DNA from 4 places in the Serratia sp. FDAARGOS_506 genome. Region 4 is predicted to be linked to each of the others. Evidence: predicted binding sites of a transcription regulator. Region 4 holds the regulator's gene; each other region holds the start of a gene.

Region 1 (5,396 bases), 1.4 Mb from region 4:
TGTGCTCGGCGGTGTACAGCGTATTGAGCGTGCCGACCACCACTTCTTTCGCCATCGCGCCAGTCACCAGACCGACGGTGGCCTGCCAGTTATCGCTGTGGACACCCATCGGCTGCAGCAGCGGCGTCAGCACCTTGGAGACCGAGGCCAGCGCGGAGTCGTTGATATTGTCGACCGTCTTGCCGCTGAACGAGAAGCTGTTAAGGCCGCCGATGAACATGCTGGCCACCACGATCACCTTACCGGCGCGCAGCACGAAGCCTTTCAGCCGCTGCCAGGTTTGCAGCAGCAGGCTTTTCAGGTGCGGCACGTGGTAGACCGGCAGCTCCATCACGAATGGCGAGGCTTCGCCACGCATGATGGTGTATTTGAGCACCAGACCGGTCAGGATCGCCACCGCAATGCCGAGCATGTACAGCGAGAACACCACCCCGGCGCCGTCCTGGCCGAAGAAGGCGGCGGCGAACACCGCAAAGATCGCCAGACGGGCTCCGCACGACATGAACGGCGCCATCATGATGGTGATCAGGCGCTCGCGCTGGGCGTCCAGCGTTCGGGCGCCCATGATGGACGGCACGTTGCAGCCAAAGCCGACGATCAGCGGCACGAAGGATTTGCCCGGCAGCCCGAGCGCCTGCATCAGGCGATCCATCACGAACGCCGCGCGCGCCATGTAGCCGGAATCTTCCAGGAAGGACAGGAACAGGTACATCATGCCGATCTGCGGCACCAGCGGCAGCACGGTGTTGATGCCGCCGCCGACGCCCTGCGCCAGGAAGACGGTCAGCCAGTCGGGGAAGTGGAGGGTGTAGCCGAGCCACTGAATGCCCTGAATGAAGATCGCCGCCGAGCCGATATCGAAGATCGGCTGCAGTGCGCCGCCGATGTTGATCGCCAGCAGGAACATCAGGTACATCACCAGCAGGAAGATCGGCACGCCCAGCCAGCGGTTGAGGATCACTTTATCCAGCATCTCGGTCAGGCGATTGGGCATCGCCTGCTGCGAGTTGCTGACCGCGTCGCACAGCGCGGCGATAGACTGGTAGCGCGCGTCGGCGATCACCAGCGCCGGGTCTTCTTGCTGCTGCTGTTGCAACGCTTGGGTCGCCGCAGGCAACAGCGCGACGGCGGGGCCGGCCAGCCGGTGGCTGTAAATGTCGCCTTCCAGCATCTGCAGCGCCAGCCAGCGGCGCTGCACCGCCGGCAGCGTTTGCGGCATGGCGTCGCTCAGCGTGGCGACCTCTTTCAGCAACAGCGGCGGGTAGTTCACCAGCGCCTGCTGTTCGTTGATGCGATGATTGTCGATCATCTGTTTCAGCACGCCGATGCCATCGGCGCGGGTGGAGACCATCGGCACCACCGGGCAGCCGAGGCGCGCCGAGAGCGCGGCGACGTCGATATCGATATGCTGACTTTTGGCGATGTCGAGCATGTTCAGGGCCACGATACAGGGAATGCCCAGCTCCAGCAGCTGCAGCGTCAGATAGAGGTTGCGCTCCAGGTTGGAGGCGTCGACCACGTTGATCAGCAGATCGGCGTCGCCGCTCAAAATATAGTGGCAGGCGATCTGCTCATCGAGCGAGGTTTGCTCTGAAATGGTGGTCAGGGAATAGGTGCCGGGCAAATCGACCAGCCGCACGTCGGACTGCGGGGTGGTGAAATGGCCTTCTTTGCGTTCGACCGTCACGCCCGCCCAGTTGCCGACCCGTTGGCGTGCGCCGGTCAGCTGGTTGAACAGCGTGGTTTTGCCGGAGTTCGGGTTACCGATTAAGCCGATGGTGAGTTTTTTCATAATTCAGCGTGTCGTCTTCAAGGAGAACAGCGCCGGCGCAAGGGCGCGACGGCAAACGGATGGCGTGCCGGCTCAGGAGTGGCCGTCGAGCTGCAGCAGCGCCAGATCCTTCCTGCGCAGCACCAGGCTGACGCGGCGGGTTTTAATTTCTATCGGATCGCCCAGCGGTGCGACGCGCACCACTTCGAACGAAGAGCCAGGCAACATGCCGAGTGATAACAGTTTCTGGCGATAGGCCGGCGCAATTTCGCTGGAAAAGCCGGCGATCTTATAAGTGTGTTTCGGTTGAAGATGCATGTGATTAACCTTTCGGGAACCGATGGTATTCGGACTGATGATTCTTGGACGTAGCCGGCGAAAACTCCGCACCGTCGGCGTTATTCATCCATAAGGTCATGCAATAATACGGAACGCAATAATAGTGAGAACCATTATCACATTCAATAGAAAAAGTAGGGGTATTGGTAACCAATTATTATCACCTTGTCGCTGTTACGCGACAGGGCTGCTATAGCCGTTGTTTTACCACCGGCACGGGCGTGCAGCAAATGAGAATGACGCGTTAAATCGGTTGCATTATTGCGGTGAATTTTTCCTGATTGCAAACGCGATAGCGTATTCTTTCGTTTGGGTTAGCGAGGCGAAGAATATTAATAACATTCTTTACGCTGAATGCGAGCGGTAACTATTTGTGTTTCACCCATAATGTGTGAAATGAAAATGCATTGTTAATCGCGGTGTTAATAATTCGGCGCAGCGTGAAGTGAATCAGGTGATTTATGAGAACCAGGTCACAAACGGGGCGGAAATAAAAAGATGAAGGTTTATTGAGACGGGTCAAACAATGCCGCAAGTTTTATTCATCAGCAAGGGCGGAGCAGGCTCCGCCCTATCGGTTCTGACTTAGCGTTTCTTACCGAACGCCGCCGCCAGCGCATCACCCATGGCGCTGTTGCCGGCCGGCGCTGCGCTGCGTGGTTTGGCCTTGTTGGCGCCCGCCGAACGGCTGGCGTTGTCGCGCGTCTGCGCAGGCGCGTTGCCGCCGCGGCGCGGTGAACCTTCGCCCGGCTGCTCATCCAGGCGCATGCTCAGCGCGATACGTTTACGCTGCAGATCGACTTCCATCACCTTCACTTTGACGATGTCACCGGCCTTCACCACGGTGTGCGGATCTTCAACGAACTTGTCCGCCAGCGAGGAGATGTGTACCAGGCCGTCCTGGTGCACGCCGATATCCACGAAGGCACCGAAGTTGGTGACGTTGGTCACCGATCCTTCCAGGATCATGCCCACCTGCAGGTCGTTGAGGGTTTCCACCCCTTCGGCAAAGGTCGCAGTTTTGAACTCCGGACGCGGATCGCGGCCTGGTTTCTCCAGCTCTTTCAGGATGTCGGTGACCGTCGGCACGCCGAACTTGTCGTCGGTGAAATCGACCGCTTTCAGGCTGCGCACCGCCGAGGCGTTGCCCATCAGATCCTGCAGCGCCTGTTCGGTAGCGGCCAGAATGCGCTGAACCACCGGGTAGGCTTCCGGGTGAACGGTGGAGGCGTCCAGCGGGTTGTCGCCGTGGTTGATGCGCAGGAAGCCGGCGCACTGTTCGAAGGCTTTCGGCCCCAGACGGCTGACCTTCAGCAGCTGTTCACGGTTGCTGAAGCGGCCGTTCTCGTCGCGCCAGTTGACGATATTTTGCGCCATCATTCGCGTCAGGCCGGCCACGCGGGTCAGCAACGGCACCGACGCGGTGTTCAGGTCGACGCCGACGGCGTTCACGCAGTCTTCCACCACCGAGTCCAGCTTCTTCGCCAGTTGGCTCTGGCTGACGTCGTGCTGATACTGGCCGACGCCGATGGATTTCGGGTCGATCTTCACCAGCTCCGCCAGCGGATCTTGCAGGCGACGAGCGATGGACACCGCGCCGCGCAGCGACACGTCGAGATCCGGAAACTCCTGCGCCGCCAGTTCGGAAGCGGAATACACCGACGCCCCCGCTTCGCTGACGATCACTTTCTGCGCCCGGACTTCGCCGAACTGCTTTTGCAGGTCGAGATAGAAACGCTCGGTTTCACGCGATGCGGTGCCGTTGCCGATAGCCACCAGCTCCACGTTGTGTTTGATGCACAGTGCCGCGACGATGGCCGCGGCTTTGGCCGCTTGCCCGGTATGCGGGTAGACGGTGTCGGTGGCCACCAGCTTGCCGGTCGCGTCGACCACGGCGACTTTCACCCCGGTGCGCAGGCCCGGATCGAGGCCCATGGTGGCGCGCATGCCGGCCGGCGCGGCCATCAGCAGATCATGCATGTTGCGGGCGAAAACGTTGATCGCTTCGTCTTCCGCGCGTTCGCGCACCGTGCCCATCAGCTCGGTTTCCAAGTGCAGCAGCACCTTGATGCGCCAGGTCCAGTTGACCACCGCCTTGCGCCAGGCGTCGGCCGGGGCGTTGTTCAGGCGCAGGTTAAGGTGATTGATGATGATCAGCTCCGCCTGGCTTTCGCGCGGCGCTTCCTCAAACTGCGGATCGGCGTTCAGCGCCAGCTGCAGCACGCCTTCGTTGCGGCCGCGGAACATCGCCAGCGCGCGGTGCGAAGGCACCTGGGAAATCGGTTCGTGGTGATCGAAATAGTCGCGGAACTTGGCGCCTTCTTCTTCCTTGCCCTCGACCACTTTGGACACCAGATGGGCGTTTTTCCACAGGTAGTCGCGCACCTTGGCCAGCAGCGTGGCGTCTTCGGCGAAGCGCTCCATCAGGATATAGCGCGCGCCGTCGAGGGCGGCTTTGACGTCCGCCACGCCCTTGTCGGCATCGACGTAGCGTTCAGCCAGCTGTTCCGGCTGCTGTTGCGGATCCTGCCACAGCGCGTCCGCCAGCGGTTCCAGACCGGCCTCGATGGCGATCTGGCCGCGGGTGCGGCGCTTCGGTTTGTACGGCAGGTAGAGGTCTTCGAGTTCGGTTTTGCTCAGCGTGGCGTTGATCGCCCCCGCCAGTTGTTCGGTCAGTTTGCCCTGTTCATCGATCGACTTCAGGATAGTCTGGCGACGATCTTCCAGTTCACGCAGATAACCCAGGCGGGTTTCCAGCTGGCGCAGTTGGGTGTCGTCCAGGCCCCCGGTGACTTCCTTACGATAGCGTGCAATAAAGGGCACGGTATTACCTTCATCCAGCAGACGGATGGCGGAGTCGACTTGCTCCGGCCGGGCCTGCAGTTCTGTTGCAATAATGCGGCTCAGTGGGTCATTCATAGGTCTGGTATCTGTATTGAGAACGGTGAATAAACAGGGGACAGTTATACGGATTGATCGCGGAAAATGCCAGCGGAGCGGGCCGCCGCCGCGCGGCCGCGGCGTGGAGAACAGCGCAGGCGGCGGCGTTGGCGGCGGTTCGGAAAAAGCTGAAAGCTTACTTCGGGTAGTCTATCTCGTTCACGTACCACTGCGCCTCGCCCAGCGGCGTATTGACGGTGGCGACGTCCCCGACCTCTTTTTTCAGCAGGGCGCGCGCCATCGGCGCGTCGATGGAGATGTAATCCTTGCGGCCGAAGATCTCGTCGTAACCGACGATGCGAAAGCGTTTGGTCTCGCCGTCTTCGTTCTCTACTTCCACCCAGGC
Region 2 (5,396 bases), 1.1 Mb from region 4:
AACGTCTGGGTGATGCATGTGCGCCTCCGTGTCTCGCGTCGAGGGCTCAGCATAGCCTGAGTTGATGTCGTACACTACCCGGCATTTTCCTGTACGGAAGGATGTGTTTTTCCTGTCTATAGTTAGGCCTTTATCGTCGAGAAAAAGCCATGCGTTTCATCGTATTGAGGCATGCAGAATCAGAATGGAACCACTCAGGGATTATTCAGGGGCGAAGTGACAGTCCGCTGACAGAGGAGGGGCACCGTCAAATCGCTGCGCTTGGCGCCCGGTTGCAGATGTTATCGCTCACTTTGCTGGTCAGTTCACCGGCCGGCCGGGCGTGTGCGACGGCGGAGACGCTGGCGCAGAGATGTGGCTGCGCTGTACAAACGGATGAACGCTTGCAGGAGCAAGATTTTGGCCGGCTGGAAGGGTTATCTTATGCGCAGGCCATACGCGATTATCCCGAAGCGACGCAATGTATCTTTGCCGGCAAGGCAGAGGCGTCGGCGCCGGGAGGGGAGAATGCTTATGAGGTTGCCTGGCGCATGATGGCTTGCCTGTCCGATCTGGCTGTCGATGGACAAAATCAAACGCTTGGTGTTGTTACGCACGGCCATGCGCTGCAGGCGCTGATTTGGTGGCTTAAAGGGGCTGACCCGCAGGAAGACCTTCGCAGATACGGTCATCGCAATTGCGGTTACGCCATGCTTGATGTGACCGCCGCTGGTTTTAATTTGTTGAATTGGGGGGTAGCAACTCACTTGTTGCCGCAAAGATAGGGCGAGGAACAGATGTCCCTCGCCTGAGAGATCAGAAGGTGGTCCAGTTCTCTTCCGCTGCGGCGTTGGCAGCCGCGGGTTTTACCGCCGGCGCTTTCGGCGCGGCGGCTTTCACGGCGGCGGGTTCGGTCTGTTCCGCCAAACGGAACACCGAGACGCTCTGCAGCAGCATGTCCGCCTGTTCTTCCAGCGAATCGGCGGCGGCGGCGGACTCTTCCACCAGCGCGGCGTTCTGCTGGGTGGTGTGGTCCATCTCGACGATCGCCTGGCCAATCTGGGCGATGCCGCGCGTCTGCTCATCGGAGGCGGCGGCGATTTCAGCCATGATGTCGCGCACGTGGGTGACCGAGCGGACGATCTGTTCCATGGTGTTGCCGGTGCTTTCTACCAGTTCGGTGCCGGTTTTCACCCGGCTGACCGATTCGGCGATCAGCCCCTCGATCTCCTTGGCCGCCTGGGCGCTGCGGCTCGCCAGGCTGCGCACTTCGCTGGCGACCACCGAGAAGCCGCGGCCCTGTTCGCCGGCGCGCGCCGCTTCCACCGCAGCGTTGAGCGCAAGGATGTTGGTCTGGAAGGCAATGCCGTTGATCAGGGTAGTAATTTCGGCGATACGCTGCGAACTGCTGGAAATATCGCGCATGGTGCTGACCACGTTTTCCACCAGCTTGCCGCCCTGCTGTGCGGTCTGCGAAGCGTCGGTGGCCAGCTGATTGGCGTGATGGGCGTTGTCGGCGTTCTGTTTCACCGTGGCGGTCAGTTGCTCCATGCTGGCGGCGGTTTCCTCGACCGCCGCCGCCTGCTGCTCGGTGCGGGAGGAGAGGTCGGTGTTGCCGGCGGCGATTTCCGCTGAGGCGGTGGAGACCTGGCTGACTCCCATCTGAATCTTCTCAATCATGGTGCGCAGGTTTTGGCTCATGGCCGCCACCGCGTTCAGCAACTGCCCCAGCTCATCGCGGCGGGTGCTGGTCTGCGCCTGGCGCAGGTCGCCGCCGGCGATGCGTTCCGCCATGGCCAGCGTGCTGTGCAGCGGACGGGTGATCTGCAGCGTGATGCGCCAGGCGATAAGTACCCCGGCGATGATGGCGATCAGGGTGGTGATGCCCATCTGCAGCTGCGCCAGATTGATGTTGTTGCGCGTTTGCACCAGCTCGTCCTGCATAAATGCGTTCACCAGCGTGCCGATCTCTTGCGCGCGTTCGCCGAGCTGCCGGCTGATCTGCTGCTCGTGCTCATAGGCCGGCAGGTAGGCCGCGATGCGGTTTTTGTAATCGTCCAGGGCGGCCAGCAGCGGTTGCAGCTGCGGGCGTTGCGCGTCGCTGACCCTGCGGCTCAGGGCGTTGGCCGCGTCGCGCGCGTCGTCGATGGCCGCCATCAGCGGCCCTTCGGTTTCCTTGTTCAGGCTCAGCAGCAGGCCGCGCGCGCCGTAGCGCACCTGGGTCAGCTTCTGGTTCAACTGGATGAAGGCCAGCTGCAGATCGCCATTGGTCAGCTGGCGCTCCACCTGGCTCAGGCTGGCCTGCACTTCCGACATGTTCCAGCTCTGGCGCACCGCGTCTTTCGCTGTGACCGCCTGCTCAAAGATTTTTTGCTGCTGCTGATATTCCCCGATCAACGTCACCAGACGCTGCAGATCCTTGCGGCTTTGGGCGTCCCAGTTCAGCGCCTGCGCCTGGTCTATCAGTTTGACGGCGTTTTCAATATTGGCGCGGTTGTTCTGCAGATACTCCGGTTGGTAGGTCTGGCCGTACATGGCGCGGTTGTATTTGGCCTGGTTGATCTCCTCGTTCAGCCGGTTGCTGAAGTCGATGCGATCGGCGCGCGATTCGATGATATGCAGATATTGCGCCCCGGTGCCGGCGATGACGACCGCCAACAGCAGCAACAGCGCGAAGCCGAGGCCGAGCTTTTTACCTACGGTGAGATGTGTGAACTTTCCTGCCAATGCTTGCAATGCCGCCATAGCGCTTTTCCTTCTCCGGGCGAACGTCAATTGAACAAACCATCGGCAAGAAGTGGTCAAACTTTAGCGGATTTCAGGCAAAAAAATACCCGCCGGTGGCGGGCATCTTAATCAGCGGGGCGAATTACTTCTTCGCGGCGAAGCGTGCGGCGGCTTCATCCCAGTTGACCACGTTCCAGAACGCCTTGATGTAGTCAGGACGTTTGTTCTGATATTTCAGGTAGTAAGCGTGTTCCCACACGTCCAGGCCGATGATTGGGAAACCGGAAGCGCCGGCGACGGCTTCGCCCATCAGCGGGCTATCCTGGTTGGCGGTAGACACCACGGCCAGTTTGCCGTCTTTCAGCACCAGCCAGGCCCAACCGGAACCGAAGCGGGTGGCTGCGGCTTTCTCGAACTCTTCCTGGAATTTCTCAACGCTGCCGAAATCGCGCTCGATGGCCGCTTTCAGATCGCCGCCCAGCGTGGTGCCGGTTTTCAGGTTTTTCCAGAAGAAGCTGTGGTTGGCGTGGCCGCCGGCGTTGTTGCGCATGAAGGTGCGTTTGTCGGCAGGCACCTTATCCAGATCCTGGATCAGCTCTTCAACGCTGTATTTGGCCAGCTCAGGGTAGGCTTCCAGCACGGTGTTGGCATTGTTGACGTAGGTCTGGTGGTGTTTGGTGTGATGGATTTCCATCGTCTGCTTGTCGAAATGCGGTTCCAGTGCGTCGTAAGCGTACGGCAGGGATGGCAGTGAATAACTCATAATCATCATCTCCAGTGGTGTATGGGCGGCGCAAAGGGCGAGCACCGCGTAAGCAGTCGGATCATTATAGTTAATTAAATGATATTGAAAATGATTATCAATGCCCTGTGAACTGTGTGGTTAATGAACAAATCGCTGCGCTAACATACTGATAGAAGAGGGCGGCGGGTGGCCGCGTCAAGCCGTCGCCCCGGCGCGTGGGTTACTCTCTATACTGTAGGAAGCGCCAACGCCGAAATGTATCGAAATGTGCCAAAGCGTTCACTGAATGAGCACGAGTGTGTAACAACCACAAGCACGCTGTGGTAATATGGCCGGCGTTCGTAGCAAGCATAACAACAGTGACATTCGCGTTTGCCGCGCTAGCGGGGCAGGCGCATTTGAACAATGTGACAATCGAGAGTGAAAGGAGACCCCCATGCAGGTCAGCAGAAGGCAGTTCTTTAAGATCTGCGCTGGCGGTATGGCAGGAACGACGGTAGCCGCGCTGGGCTTTGCCCCCGAAGTGGCGTTGGCGGAAACCCGGCAGTACAAACTGCTGCGCGCCCGCGAGACCCGTAATACCTGTACGTATTGTTCCGTCGGCTGTGGGCTGTTGATGTACAGCCTTGGTGATGGCGCCAAAAACGCCAAAGAAAGCATTTTCCATATCGAAGGGGATCCGGATCATCCGGTAAACCGCGGCGCGCTTTGCCCGAAAGGCGCCGGCCTGGTTGACTTCATCCACAGCGAAAGCCGCCTCAAGTACCCGGAATACCGGGCGCCAGGGTCGGACAAATGGCAGCGCATCAGCTGGGACGACGCCTTTACCCGCATCGCCAAGCTGGTGAAAGAAGACCGTGACGCCAACTTCATCAAAACCAACGACCAGGGCGTTACCGTCAACCGTTGGCTGACCACCGGCATGCTGTGCGCCTCGGCCGCCAGCAACGAAACCGGTTTTCTGTCGCAAAAATTTAGTCGCGCTCTCGGCATGCTTGCCGTAGACAACCAGGCGCGTGTCTGACACGGACCAACGGTAGCAAGTCTTGCTCCAACATTTGGTCGCGGTGCGATGACCAACCACTGGGTTGATATCAAGAACGCGAATTTGATTATCGTCATGGGCGGTAATGCGGCGGAAGCGCATCCGGTGGGGTTCCGCTGGGCGATGGAAGCCAAAATACACAACAATGCCAAGCTGATCGTGATCGATCCGCGCTTTACCCGAACCGCATCGGTGGCGGACTTCTACACGCCGATCCGCTCCGGGACCGACATCGCTTTCCTGTCGGGCGTGTTGCTGTATCTGATGACCAACAACAAGTTCAACCGCGAATACGTCGAGGCCTACACCAACGCCAGCCTGCTGGTGCGGGAAGACTTTGCCTTCGAAGACGGTTTGTTCAGCGGCTATGACGCGGAAAACCGCAAGTACGACAAAACCACCTGGAACTACCAGTTCGACGAGAACGGCTTTGCCAAGCGCGACGTCACGCTGCAGGATCCGCGCTGCGTGTGGAACATGCTGAAACAGCACGTGAGCCGCTACACGCCTGACGTGGTGACCAACATCTGTGGCACGCCGAAGGACGATTTCCTCAAGGTGTGCGAATACATCGCCGAAACCTGCGTCGCGGATAAAACCGCTTCGTTCCTGTACGCCCTGGGCTGGACTCAGCACTCGGTCGGCGCGCAGAACATCCGTACCATGGCGATGATCCAGCTGCTGCTCGGCAACATGGGCATGGCGGGCGGCGGCGTCAACGCGCTGCGCGGCCACTCCAACATCCAGGGGCTGACCGATCTCGGCCTGCTGTCGCAGAGCCTGCCGGGCTACCTGACGCTGCCGTCGGAGAAACAGACCGATCTCGAGACCTACCTGAAGGCCAACACGCCGAAGGCGCTGCTGCCGGGCCAGGTGAACTACTGGGGCAACTATCCGAAA
Region 3 (5,396 bases), 820 kb from region 4:
GAAGCGCAGCAGCGGCCACCGGGTGTTTGCGCTGGATGCGGACAGCGGCAAGGTGCTGGCCAGCGAGCTGACGGATGAGGTGCCGATCGGCCTGCTGCTCGACGAGCGCAGCCAGCGGCTGTATGTCGCCAACCGCAAAGGCGTGCGTGTGGATCATGGCGCCGGCACGCTGACGGTGTTCGACGCCAAGACGCTCAAGCGCCTGCAAACCGTCGACCTGCCGCCGCACCCTAACAGCCTGGCGTTGGATCCGAAAGGCGACGCGCTGTTCGTGACGGTGAAAAACGACGGCGCTTCCACCAAGGCCGGCAAGCCGGAAAGCGTGGTACGCATTCAGCTGCACACCAACTAACTGAATATAAATATAAAAAAGGGCGCCTCGGCGCCCTTTGTCGTTGGGTCATGTCATCAGAAGTGGGTGTTGATGCTCATGTAGTAGGTACGGCCCGGTTCGTTGTAGGTGGCCGCGCCCGCGCCGGCGATGTTGATCGCGCCGGTAATCGGGTCGCCCACGTTCTGCGCGTTACCGGCGCGGAACTGGCGTTTGTCGAACAGGTTGTCGATGCCGGCGGTGACGCTGACGTTTTTGGTCAGGTCATAGGTCGCGCTGGCGCCGACGACGGCATAAGGGCTGACCTCGCGGGTTTCGCCGCCGGTGGCCGGTTTACCCTGGTAGTTGTACTTCTTCGGCTTCTGACGGCCGTACCAGGTGAGGGTGGACTGCATCGACAGATCCTGCGTAGCCTGCCAGCTGAGGGTCGAGTTGACGGTGAACTTCGGGATCACCGACAGGTAATCGCCGGTGGTCTTGTTCTTGTTCTCGATCATGTAGGTGGCGTTGTTGCTCCAGGTGACGGTCTCGCTGACCGGCACGTTCAACGAGCCTTCCAGCCCCTGCACCACCGCTTTCGGTACGTTCTCCCACTGATAGACCGCAGTGCCGGTGCTGCTGGTGGCGATGCGCGAGTTGCCCGCCTCAATCTTGTTGTGGTAATCGTTGCGGAAGTAGGTCATGCCGGCCAGCCAGCCGTCGTTATGGAACTCCAGTCCGATCTCTTTGTTGACGCTGGTTTCCGCCTTCAAGTCATCGTTACCGAGCAAGTAGCAGCCGTTTCTGACGTCGCTGCCCGCACACCCTTGGCCTTTGCTGTACAGCAGGTAGTTGCCGTTGGTCTGGTATAGGGTCGGCGCTTTGTAGGAACGCGCGATGCCCATCTTCAGCGTGAAGTAATCCCCCAGTTCCTGCGACAGATTCAGCGCCGGGCTCCAGTTGTTGCCGGATTCTGAATGCAGATCGTAGCGCAGGCCCGGCGTCAGCATGGTGGTGTCGGTCAGCTCGATGTTGTCTTCGGCGAACAGCGAGAAGATATGCGCGGAAGCGTAAGGGTTGCGCGTGCCGGTGCCCATGCCAGGAATAGTGCCGCCCATCAGCGTTTGGCTGGTGGACGTGCCGTCTTTCATCCGTTGTTGGGTCCACTCGGTACCCAGCGTGGCGGTCTGTGAAACGCCCAGTTCGAACGGCACGCTGACTTCGCTGTGCGCCAGGAAGTCGTCCAGCTTGGTGGTGCCGAAGCCGGTGTTTTTGGTGTCGAAGATGCCTTCGGTGCCGCCGGCCAGGCCTTCGTTCAGGCGGGTGTTGCGGGTGCGCTCGAACTGCACGTAGTTGTTGGTGCTCACGCCGTTGTCCCAGGCGCCGCGGTGGGTCAGGCCGAAGGTTTCACGGTAGATGCGGTTGGTCTCTTTGCCGTAGTTGCTCTGCACCAGGGCATTGGTGTTGGTGTTCTGGGTATCGCCGGAATACAGGTTGCCCTGACGGCCGTAGGCATACTCGAACTCCAATGACTGCAGATGGGCGAAGTCCCAGTGCAGCAAGGCGTCGATGTTTTTATCGACCACCCCTTCGCGCCCGGCGGGCAGGCTGTTGGCATAGGCGCCTACGCGTTCGGATTTATGCGATTCGTTAATGTCCCAGGCGTCGGCCTGCGTTTTGCTGTAGCCGCCGAACAGGCGGAAACTCAGAGTGTCGCTCAGCGGGCCGGACAGACTGAAGTCGGTGCGCTTGGTGGCGCCTTCCTGCTTGTGCTGCGGCACGTTGAAGTAGCCGTTCAGCGAGCCGTGCAGCGCATCGCCGGCCTTCTTGGTAATGATGTTGACCACGCCGCCCGCAGCGCCGTTGCCATAGCGCGCCGCCGCCGGGCCGCGCAGCACTTCGATGCGCTCAATCATTTCCGGCGGCACCCAGGCGGTATCGCCGCGCGAGTCACGCTCGCCGCGCCAGCCCTGACGCACCGAGTTGCGGCTGGAGGCTGGTTTGCCGTCGATCAGAATCAGGGTATTTTCCGGGCCCATGCCGCGGATATCGATCTGGCGGTTGTTGCCGCGCTGGCCGCTGGTGGAGTTGCCGGTCAGGTTAACCCCGGGCATGGTGCGGATCAGTTCGCTGATGTCGCGCGCCGGCGGGCGTTTTTTGATCTCGTCGGCGGTGATGGTGGACACCCCTGGCGCCTGCAGGTTCTGCCGGGCGGCGGTCACGACGATGGTGTCTTCGCCGCGCGGCTTTTTATCCGCTGTGCCGCTGTTTTCTTCCGTAGTGGTGGTGTCGGTTTGCTGCGCGGCGTTGGCGAACGCGGACGCGCCCAATCCCAAGCCGATAAGAGTGGCTAAAGAATAACGTGATAGCTTGCTTTTCATCTGAGTGTCCTACCTTGCTGCCATCCCTCGCCGAACGGGGGGAAGGGCGGTTGTAGTTTTTGTGTAGTCGGAAATAGAAAATCGGCTGCGGCAAGGGATGCCATTGATGTATCCCCGATCCCTGTCCGTTGCGCGCAATACCAGCACGATCTCCAAGCCTTACACACTATTGCAAATGCAAATTATTATCAATAGTATTTGGTATACAGTGCGTTCGGGCGGTGGCCGGCGATAGGGAAAAGTCGACGTTCCCGGTGCCGCCAACTACAAAATGGGTAGGCGTTGTGAATACAGAACTACAGTCAGAAAGCAGCAGATTATTGGCCAGCAGCAATGCGGGCAGTCCAGGGTGGTGGTTGACGGTGGCACGACGCGGTACGCCATGGGTAGAACCGGCGGGTAACGGCCGGTGGCGAACCACTTTTTTCTGGCGCGATCCTCAGGGATGTGAATTGACCTCCGCCTACCGTCGCGTGTGGATCAACATCAACTGCCTGACCGACCATCATCAGCCGAACCCGCCGCAAAGCCTGCAGCGTTTGGCCGGTACCGATGTGTGGTACTGGCAGACCGAGCTGAACGGCGCCTGGCGCGGCAGCTACTGCTTTATTCCCTGCTTTGACGAGCGGCCGCCGGCGTTCAGCGGTGACGATGCGCACGCCAACATGCACAACCTGCGTCACTGGTGGCACCAGGTGTTCGCCAGCGCCACCCCCGATCTGCTCAACCCGTATCGCTCTTGGCAAAGCGCCAGCGGCCACAGCGTATCCGGCCTGCACATGCCGGATGCGCCGCCGCAGCCGGTATGGCGCTCGTTTGACGAGTATGAGATCGCCAGCGGGCGCTGCACGCCGCCGCTGCCGGCGCGTTTGCAGCGCCATACCTGGCAGAGCGAGCGCCTGGGCAACAGCCGCGACGTCTGGATCTACACCACCGGTGACAGCAAGCCGGCCGAGCGCCCGTTGGCTATCCTGCTCGACGGCCAGTTCTGGGCAAAGCAGATGCCGGTCTGGGAGCCGCTGATGCAGCTGACCCGCGAGGGGGCGTTGCCGGAAGCGGTGTATGTGCTGATCGACATCATCGATCTGCCGCACCGGGCGCGAGAATTAACCTGCAAGGACGATTTCTGGCTGGCGGTGCAGGAAGAACTGATGCCGCAGCTGGCCGACTGGGCGCCGCACAGCGACAAACCGGCCGATACGGTGGTGGCGGGGCAAAGCTTTGGCGGCCTGGCCTCCCTGTATGCCGGGTTGCGCTGGCCTCAGCGCTTCGGTGCGGTGATCACCCAGTCCGGTTCCTACTGGTGGCCGAGGCGCGACATGCTGCAGCTGCCGAGCATTCCCGACGACGCCTGCTGGTTGATGCAGCAGATGGAACGGCATGGCCTGGGCGACCACGGCGCGCTGAAGGTATTTATGGAAGCCGGTTCGCAGGAAAAGCTGGTGCATCGGGTCAGCGGCGAAATGGCGGCGCGCCTGAGCGACGCCGGCCATCGGGTGCACTACCGGGTGGTGGAAGGCGGGCACGATGCGCTGTGTTGGCGCAGCGGCCTGACCGACGGGCTGCAGGCGGTCTGGGCCACTGCTTTCTCCACCGCTTATCCGGCATCGGCGACGCCAACGGCACGAGGAACACATGATGGAAAGCCTGAATCCGTTCGATGATCAACAGCAGCGCAGCCTGGTGCTGCGCAACGTACAACAACAATACAGTTTGTGGCCGGATTTTCGCGCCATTCCGTCCGAGTGGACGATCGTCTTCGGCCCGGCGACGCGCAGCGCGTGCACCGATTGGCTGGAGCAACATTGGCAAGACATTCTGCCGGTTGCAGCAAGCAAGGCGTGACCGGCGCCAGGTAATCACGGGAGCAATAAGCAGTGTCACACACCCCTAACTCTCTCAGCGGTTCGGCGCCTGCGGGCGAATGGCCGTTGGTCGCGGCGCAACCCGGCATCTGGGTCGCCGATCAAATTTCCCCGCATCGCAATGCCTACGCGGTGGCCCACGCCATCGAACTCAACGGCCCTATTGCCGTGGAGCCTCTGCTGCAGGCCATTACTCAGGGCCTGGGCGAGGTGGACATGCTGCGCCTGCGTTTTGCGGAACGCGACGGCGTGCCGGTGCAATGGCGGGATGACTCGCTGGCGTTGCACGAACCGGAACTTGTCGATCTGACGACGTCGCCGGATCCCGAAGCTGCCGCGCGTGCGCTGATGGATATCGATCTGGCGAGCGATCTGCGCGCCGGCAGCGGCGCGCCGCTGTATCGCCATGTGGTGATGCGCTTGGCGGACGATCGCTGGTTTTGGTATCAACGCTATCACCATCTGCTGGTGGACGGTTTCAGCTTCACTGCCATTGCTCGCCGCGTGGCGGCGATTTACACCCATCTTTGCCGCGGCGACGCGCTGGAACCGACGCCTTTCACGGCGTTCAGCGACGTGGTGGCGGAATACCAGGCTTACCGGGAGGCGCCGGCCTGGCAACGCGACGCCGATTTTTGGCTCGACAAAGCGCGGCAGCTGCCGCCGCCGGCCACCCTTTGCCCGCAACCGCTGGCCGGGCAAACCCCCACGCCGCGCATCCACCGGCTGGAACAGCGCTGCGATCCGCAGGCCTTCGCCGAACTGGTGCAGTGCGGCGCGCAGCAGAAGCTGAACGCCGCCGATATGGCGGTGGCGCTGGTGGCGCTGTGGGTATCGCGC
Region 4 (5,396 bases):
TACGGCGCGATAAAGTGCGTGGATTGCGGCGCGTAGAGCTGAAAATCAACGCGGATGCGGTGGACGCCCTGAACAAACTGGCGGAACAGCGCAACATCAGCCGCAGCGAACTCATCGAGCAGATGCTGTTGGCGCAACTGGCGGAAGAACAGCCGGAACATTGATCTCTTCGGCCGCACGCGCGGCGCGGCGTTAAGGACAACGCCGGATCGACCACGCTTTTCTTCATTCTCCGGCATCGCATAAATGCGATAAAACCCCGGCGCCACTTTCTGGCATGATACGCATTTACCGGTAAGAGACTGCGCCTGTCGGCGCCCGCCCCGGAGGCGAAAGGCTCTTGCCATGGCATCATTTTAATCGGCGTCAGCGGCGGCAGTGCCGGCGTCGAGTAATGCAATTACTTGAATTTAAAGGTTATACGCGATATGGCTACTGTAGGCATTTTCTTTGGCAGCGACACTGGCAATACCGAAAACATTGCCAAAATGATCCAGAAAATTCTCCAGAAACAGTTTGGCGACGACGTCTCTGAAGTGCATGACATCGCTAAAAGCAGCAAAGAAGACCTGGAAGGGTTCGATATCCTGCTGCTAGGTATCCCGACCTGGTACTACGGTGAAGCGCAGTGTGACTGGGATGATTTCTTCCCGACGCTGGAAGAAGTCGACTTCAACGGCAAACTGGTGGCGCTGTTCGGCTGCGGCGACCAGGAAGACTACGCGGAATACTTCTGTGACGCGATGGGTACCATCCGCGACATCATCGAACCGCGCGGCGCGGCCATCGTGGGCCACTGGCCGACCAAAGGCTACCACTTCGAGGCCTCCAAAGGCCTGGCGGACGACAACCACTTCATCGGTCTGGCGATCGACGAAGACCGTCAGCCTGAGCTGACCAACGAGCGCGTGGACGCCTGGGTCAAACAGATCGTCGAAGAGCTGAGCCTGGCCGATATCGTCGGCTAAACCCCGGCACTGGCGAAAGGTTGAACAAAGGCCCTGTAAAGTGCATAGTGTGCCCACAGGGCCGTCATCGGCAGCAGGGATTGCTGCGATAGAAGCTACAGATTTGTAACTTCCCACCCCGTCACGGTAGACTGAGATATCGGTTTATCCCACCCATCAAGGCGTTGCATGCAAAACATGCAATAGTGCAATTATATCTTTGTTAACAACCGGCGGTTTCCATTTAGTACAACCGGTTCTATAATGAGACGCATTAACTCTTTGTGCCGACCGATGCCACAGGCGAGTACGCCTCAACTTGATTAGCATAGTAACAGGACTGAATTCGCATGACCGACAACAACATCGCATTGAAGAAGGCCGGCTTAAAAGTCACGCTTCCGCGACTCAAAATCCTGGAAGTACTGCAAAATCCGGAATGCCATCACGTCAGTGCGGAAGATTTGTACAAAAAACTGATTGATATGGGCGAAGAGATCGGGTTGGCAACGGTTTATCGCGTACTGAACCAGTTTGACGATGCGGGCATTGTGACACGTCACAATTTCGAAGGCGGCAAGTCCGTGTTCGAGCTGACCCAACAGCATCACCACGATCACCTGATTTGCCTGGACTGTGGCAAAGTGATCGAATTCAGCGACGAATCCATCGAAGTGCGCCAGCGTGATATCGCCAAGCAACACGGCATCAAGCTCACCAACCACAGCCTGTATCTGTACGGTCACTGTGAAACCGGTGACTGCCGCGAAGACGAAACGCTGCACGACAAGAAATAAGCCTGACCGGCTATGAAAAACCGCCTCACACCGAGGCGGTTTTTTTATGCCCGCCGTGCAACGGGCAAAAAAATCCCCGGACAAGCCGGGGAAAATCATGTCATGAAATATCACAATTGCAGCGGCACAGCGACTCCACGTACTCCTCTCACTTCAACGTCCGCCCTACGCCGACACGCGCGGGCGAACGCATTCCCCCTTCGTTATACGGCCGCCGCCAGGGCAGCAGGCCATTGCACCGAGCTTAGACCTTCTCGGCGCGGCTGTAGCGCTTGCCGTCCGGGCTGACCGAACGCACCTGAACGTCACCCGAGACCGTCGGCTTGGCCTTGGCGTCATAATGTTGCCACTGCTTACCGCCGTCGGTGGAGTACTCGATGCCCAACCCTGGCAGGGCGATATTCGCCTCCAGCTTGCCGCCCGCTACGCGTGCGCCCGGCACCGGCAGACGGTAAGCGACGCCGCCTTTGTCCAGCTTGGCCAGTTCACGCTGCCCCAGGATATTGGCGAAGCGCAGCCAGTCTTTCTCCAGCGTCTTGGTATCGACAAAGTGGGTTTCCCCGCCTTTGTATTCGCGGCCGGCGCGATAGTCCTGCTCCCAACCGGCGCGGTGCCAGGCGCGTTCAGCCACCGACAGCGCGCGTGGGAAAATCATGTATTCCATCTGCGGATCGGTGCGCTGGGTTTCGCTCCACAGCTGAGCGGACAGCCCGTAGGCGCCCGGCCACGGCTTGTCGCTCTTGGCGTTGAAGTGGTTGCCGTCGCGGTCGACCGAGGTTTCCGCGTTCTGCGGCATGTTATCCGGCGCGAAGCTGAACACTTTGCGCTCGTCGCTGAAGCGGGTGCCCCAGTAGTAACCGCGCTCGTCCGGGTTCACCTCGTACGGGAAGTCCATATAGACGTAGTCCGGGTTGGAAACCACCACTTCATACCCTTTGTTGGCCCAGTCATTGACGCTATCGAAACCGCCCCAGTACAGGGTATCCCAGAAGTTGACGCCCACGCGCGAGGTGGCGAACGCCTTCGCGTTCTCGGCGTCTTTCAGACCATCCTGCCAGGCCTGCATTCTGTCGATGCCGTGCGCCTTCACCAGCTTGCTGACCTCTTGGCCGAAGTAGCTCGGCAGGTGCTCCATGTCGGCCACCTTGCCTTCTTTGATCATCGTCTGGCACACCTGCGACTTGGCCCACGGCTTGTCTTCGTTGCTCTGATCGATGATGCCTTTGCCCGGCTCCGGTTTCGCCTTGTCGGTGTAGCCGGCGCCCAGGCGAATGTTTTTCGCTTCGTCGCCGCCGAAGTGCCAGGTCTTGATCGGCTGACCGGCCTCTTTATGCATCTGCGCGATCTCGCCGATTACCTTGTCGACAAAGCGCTGGGAAGAGTCCAGGCACGGGTTCAGATAGCTCTGGCGGTTAAAGAACTGCACGGAGGTGGTGTTGGAGGTATCGGTCGGATCCACCAGGCGGAATTCGTTGGCCTCCTGCTCTTTCCCGGCGGCATGCAGCTTTTTATAGCGCGCTTCCATCGAGACCACCGCGGCGCGGGCGTGCGCCGGCATGTCGATCTCCGGGATCACCTCAATCTGGCGCGCCTGGGCGTATTTGATGATGTCGATATAGTCCTGACGGCTGAAGAAGCCGCCGTAGACGTCCGGCCCTTGGCCGTACTGAGGCAGCAGGCAGGTGGTTTCGCTCAAATCGTGGCAGCGCTGGCCGCCGACTTCCGTCAGCTCAGGCAAACCGGGGATCTCGATGCGCCAGCCTTCGTCATCGCTCAGGTGGAAGTGGAATTTGTTGAGCTTGTAGGCCGCCATCTGATCCAGCAGGCGCAGCACCGCGTCCTTCTTATGGAAGTTGCGCGCCACGTCGAGGAAAATGCCGCGATACTGGAAGCGCGGCGCATCGCTGGCGTCCAGCGTGGCAATCTTGCCGCTGCCGTCGCTCGGCACTAACGACAGGATCGACTGCAGCCCGTAGAACACCCCGGCCTGATCGAAGCCGATCACCCGGGCCTCTTTCTTACCAATTTTCAGCTCATAGGCGCCCGGCACCGCCATCGCGCCTTTAAACTTGCCCGGCTGGATGTCGGTCTTGATCGGATAGCCGTTGGCCTGAACCGGCACGCCCAGCAGTGCGAAGCGCTGGTTGACGACGTCCGCCGCCGGCTTGACCAGCGTGCTCAGATCCGGCGATACCCCTTGGCGCAGATCGGCGTCCTGTGCGTGGACCTTCACCTGCATCGGCGTCGGCACGATCTGGCCGCGCAGTGCGCCGGCAGGCAGCGTCTGCAGATCGGCATTGCTGACAAAGCGCGAAGCCGGCGTCATCAGAATGTTTTTGTCGTCCTTGGTACGCTTCCACTGGTCGCCGGTGAACGGCGCCACAAACTGATCCAGGTTTTCGGTGTCGGTATTCGCCAGCATTTTCGGCTTGGCGTCGCCGGAAGTGGCATACCAGCGCGGCAGGAAGTCGTTTCTGAACAGCTGCCAGTATTCAGCGACCACCGGGATTTCCACCGCCTTCCCGGCCGGGAAACCGCTGAATTTGGCGGTCGGCTCCAGCTTGTACAGATCGCCGGTGAGGTGGGCGATCTTGAACTGGTCGTTGTCTACCCGCAAGGTCTGGCGCGGGCTGTGGAAATAGATGACCCAGTCTTTGCCGTCGATCGCCTGGCCGTCGTTGCTGAGGGTGAACAACACCCGGTTGCAAGAGGCCCAGTCGGCGCCCAGCGCCGCGCAATCCACGCCGTTTTCGCCGGCGCGGTTATCCAGCATTTTCACGTTCAGCTTCAGCTGGCTCAGCTGATCCACCAGCTGTTGATCGGCCATGGCACTTCCCATGCCGCCCAGGAATCCCATCGTTGCCGTCAACGCGGCTAATGCGCTCAGTTTGAATGCGTTCATGTTCTCGTCCTTCTTAATTATTGTTATCGCGAATTTCTTGCCACAGCTTGCCGCACTTGGCGTCGTAAGCCTGTCCGTTACCGCTGTGAACCGCCATAATGCAGTTCTGATAATCCATCACCCGCACCGTTTCCTGCGCGGCGAACTGCTGGTGCTGCTTCTCTTGTTTCAGCACGTTCAGCACCGCCTTGCAGGGCTGCAGACGCTCCGGCGAACCTTCGGCGGTGTTGATACAGGCGCTGTAAGCCTGTTTTAATTTGGCGTCTTCCGGCGGCGCGGCGGGTTGTGCGCAGGCGCTCAGGGCCGCGGCGGCCGCCAACATCAGCATGATTTTTCTCATCGTTGAATTCCCTTAACTGTCCCCGGCGGCGAGGCCGGGGAACGCCTCAGAAGATGGTGAATGGCGCGATGACCATGAACTTGACGTCTTTCTCGTCCTGGAAGATGTTACCGTAACCGCCACCCCAGCTCGGGATGTTGGTGTGGTTGTCATATTGGGTGTAGTGCAGCTTGAGCAGGGTGCCCTTGGCGCGCCCTTCCTGGATGGTGTACATCGCGTCCAGGCTCCAGGCGCTCTCTTTCAGGCGCTGGCTCTGATCATAGATCGGGTTGGTGCTCGGCTTGGCGTCCCAGGCGTAAACGTAGGAACCGCCGACCGCCATGCCCGGCAGGTTCCAGTTGCTGAGGTCATACATCACGCCGGCGTACACCGCTTTCTCGCCGTTGGCGTTAAAGTCGGAGCGGTTATCC

What was found. The regulator Fur, encoded in region 4, represses iron uptake genes when iron is present. The targets are predictions, from matches to a motif close to ATAATAATGAGAACNACTATCAA.
Region 1: a site for Fur is predicted at 2,208-2,230, ahead of feoA (ferrous iron transporter A). Genes of this name have one in related genera too.
Region 2: a site for Fur is predicted at 3,548-3,570, ahead of sodA (superoxide dismutase [Mn]). Genes of this name have one in related genera too.
Region 3: a site for Fur is predicted at 2,867-2,889, ahead of fes (enterochelin esterase). Genes of this name have one in related genera too.

What each region holds. Positions count from the first base shown of each region.
Region 1 covers NZ_CP033831.1:1,193,114-1,198,509, reverse strand. The annotation lists gene feoB (Fe(2+) transporter permease subunit FeoB) at 1-1,792, opposite strand, end outside; gene feoA (ferrous iron transporter A) at 1,865-2,089, opposite strand; gene EGY12_RS06020 (Tex family protein) at 2,696-5,029, opposite strand; gene greB (transcription elongation factor GreB) at 5,187-5,396, opposite strand, start outside.
Region 2 covers NZ_CP033831.1:1,562,431-1,567,826, forward strand. The annotation lists gene yiiM (6-hydroxyaminopurine reductase) at 1-18, opposite strand, end outside; gene EGY12_RS07665 (histidine phosphatase family protein) at 150-764, shown strand; gene EGY12_RS07670 (methyl-accepting chemotaxis protein) at 796-2,724, opposite strand; gene sodA (superoxide dismutase [Mn]) at 2,849-3,469, opposite strand; gene fdnG (formate dehydrogenase-N subunit alpha) at 3,888-5,396, shown strand, end outside.
Region 3 covers NZ_CP033831.1:1,819,398-1,824,793, forward strand. The annotation lists gene EGY12_RS08795 (YncE family protein) at 1-352, shown strand, start outside; gene EGY12_RS08800 (TonB-dependent siderophore receptor) at 409-2,691, opposite strand; gene fes (enterochelin esterase) at 2,976-4,355, shown strand; gene EGY12_RS08810 (MbtH family protein) at 4,330-4,536, shown strand; gene EGY12_RS08815 (enterobactin synthase subunit F) at 4,569-5,396, shown strand, end outside.
Region 4 covers NZ_CP033831.1:2,640,118-2,645,513, reverse strand. The annotation lists gene ybfE (LexA regulated protein) at 1-164, shown strand, start outside; gene fldA (flavodoxin FldA) at 429-968, shown strand; gene fur (ferric iron uptake transcriptional regulator) at 1,298-1,744, shown strand; gene EGY12_RS12825 (beta-N-acetylhexosaminidase) at 1,989-4,646, opposite strand; gene chiQ (ChiQ/YbfN family lipoprotein) at 4,660-4,986, opposite strand; gene EGY12_RS12815 (OprD family outer membrane porin) at 5,033-5,396, opposite strand, start outside.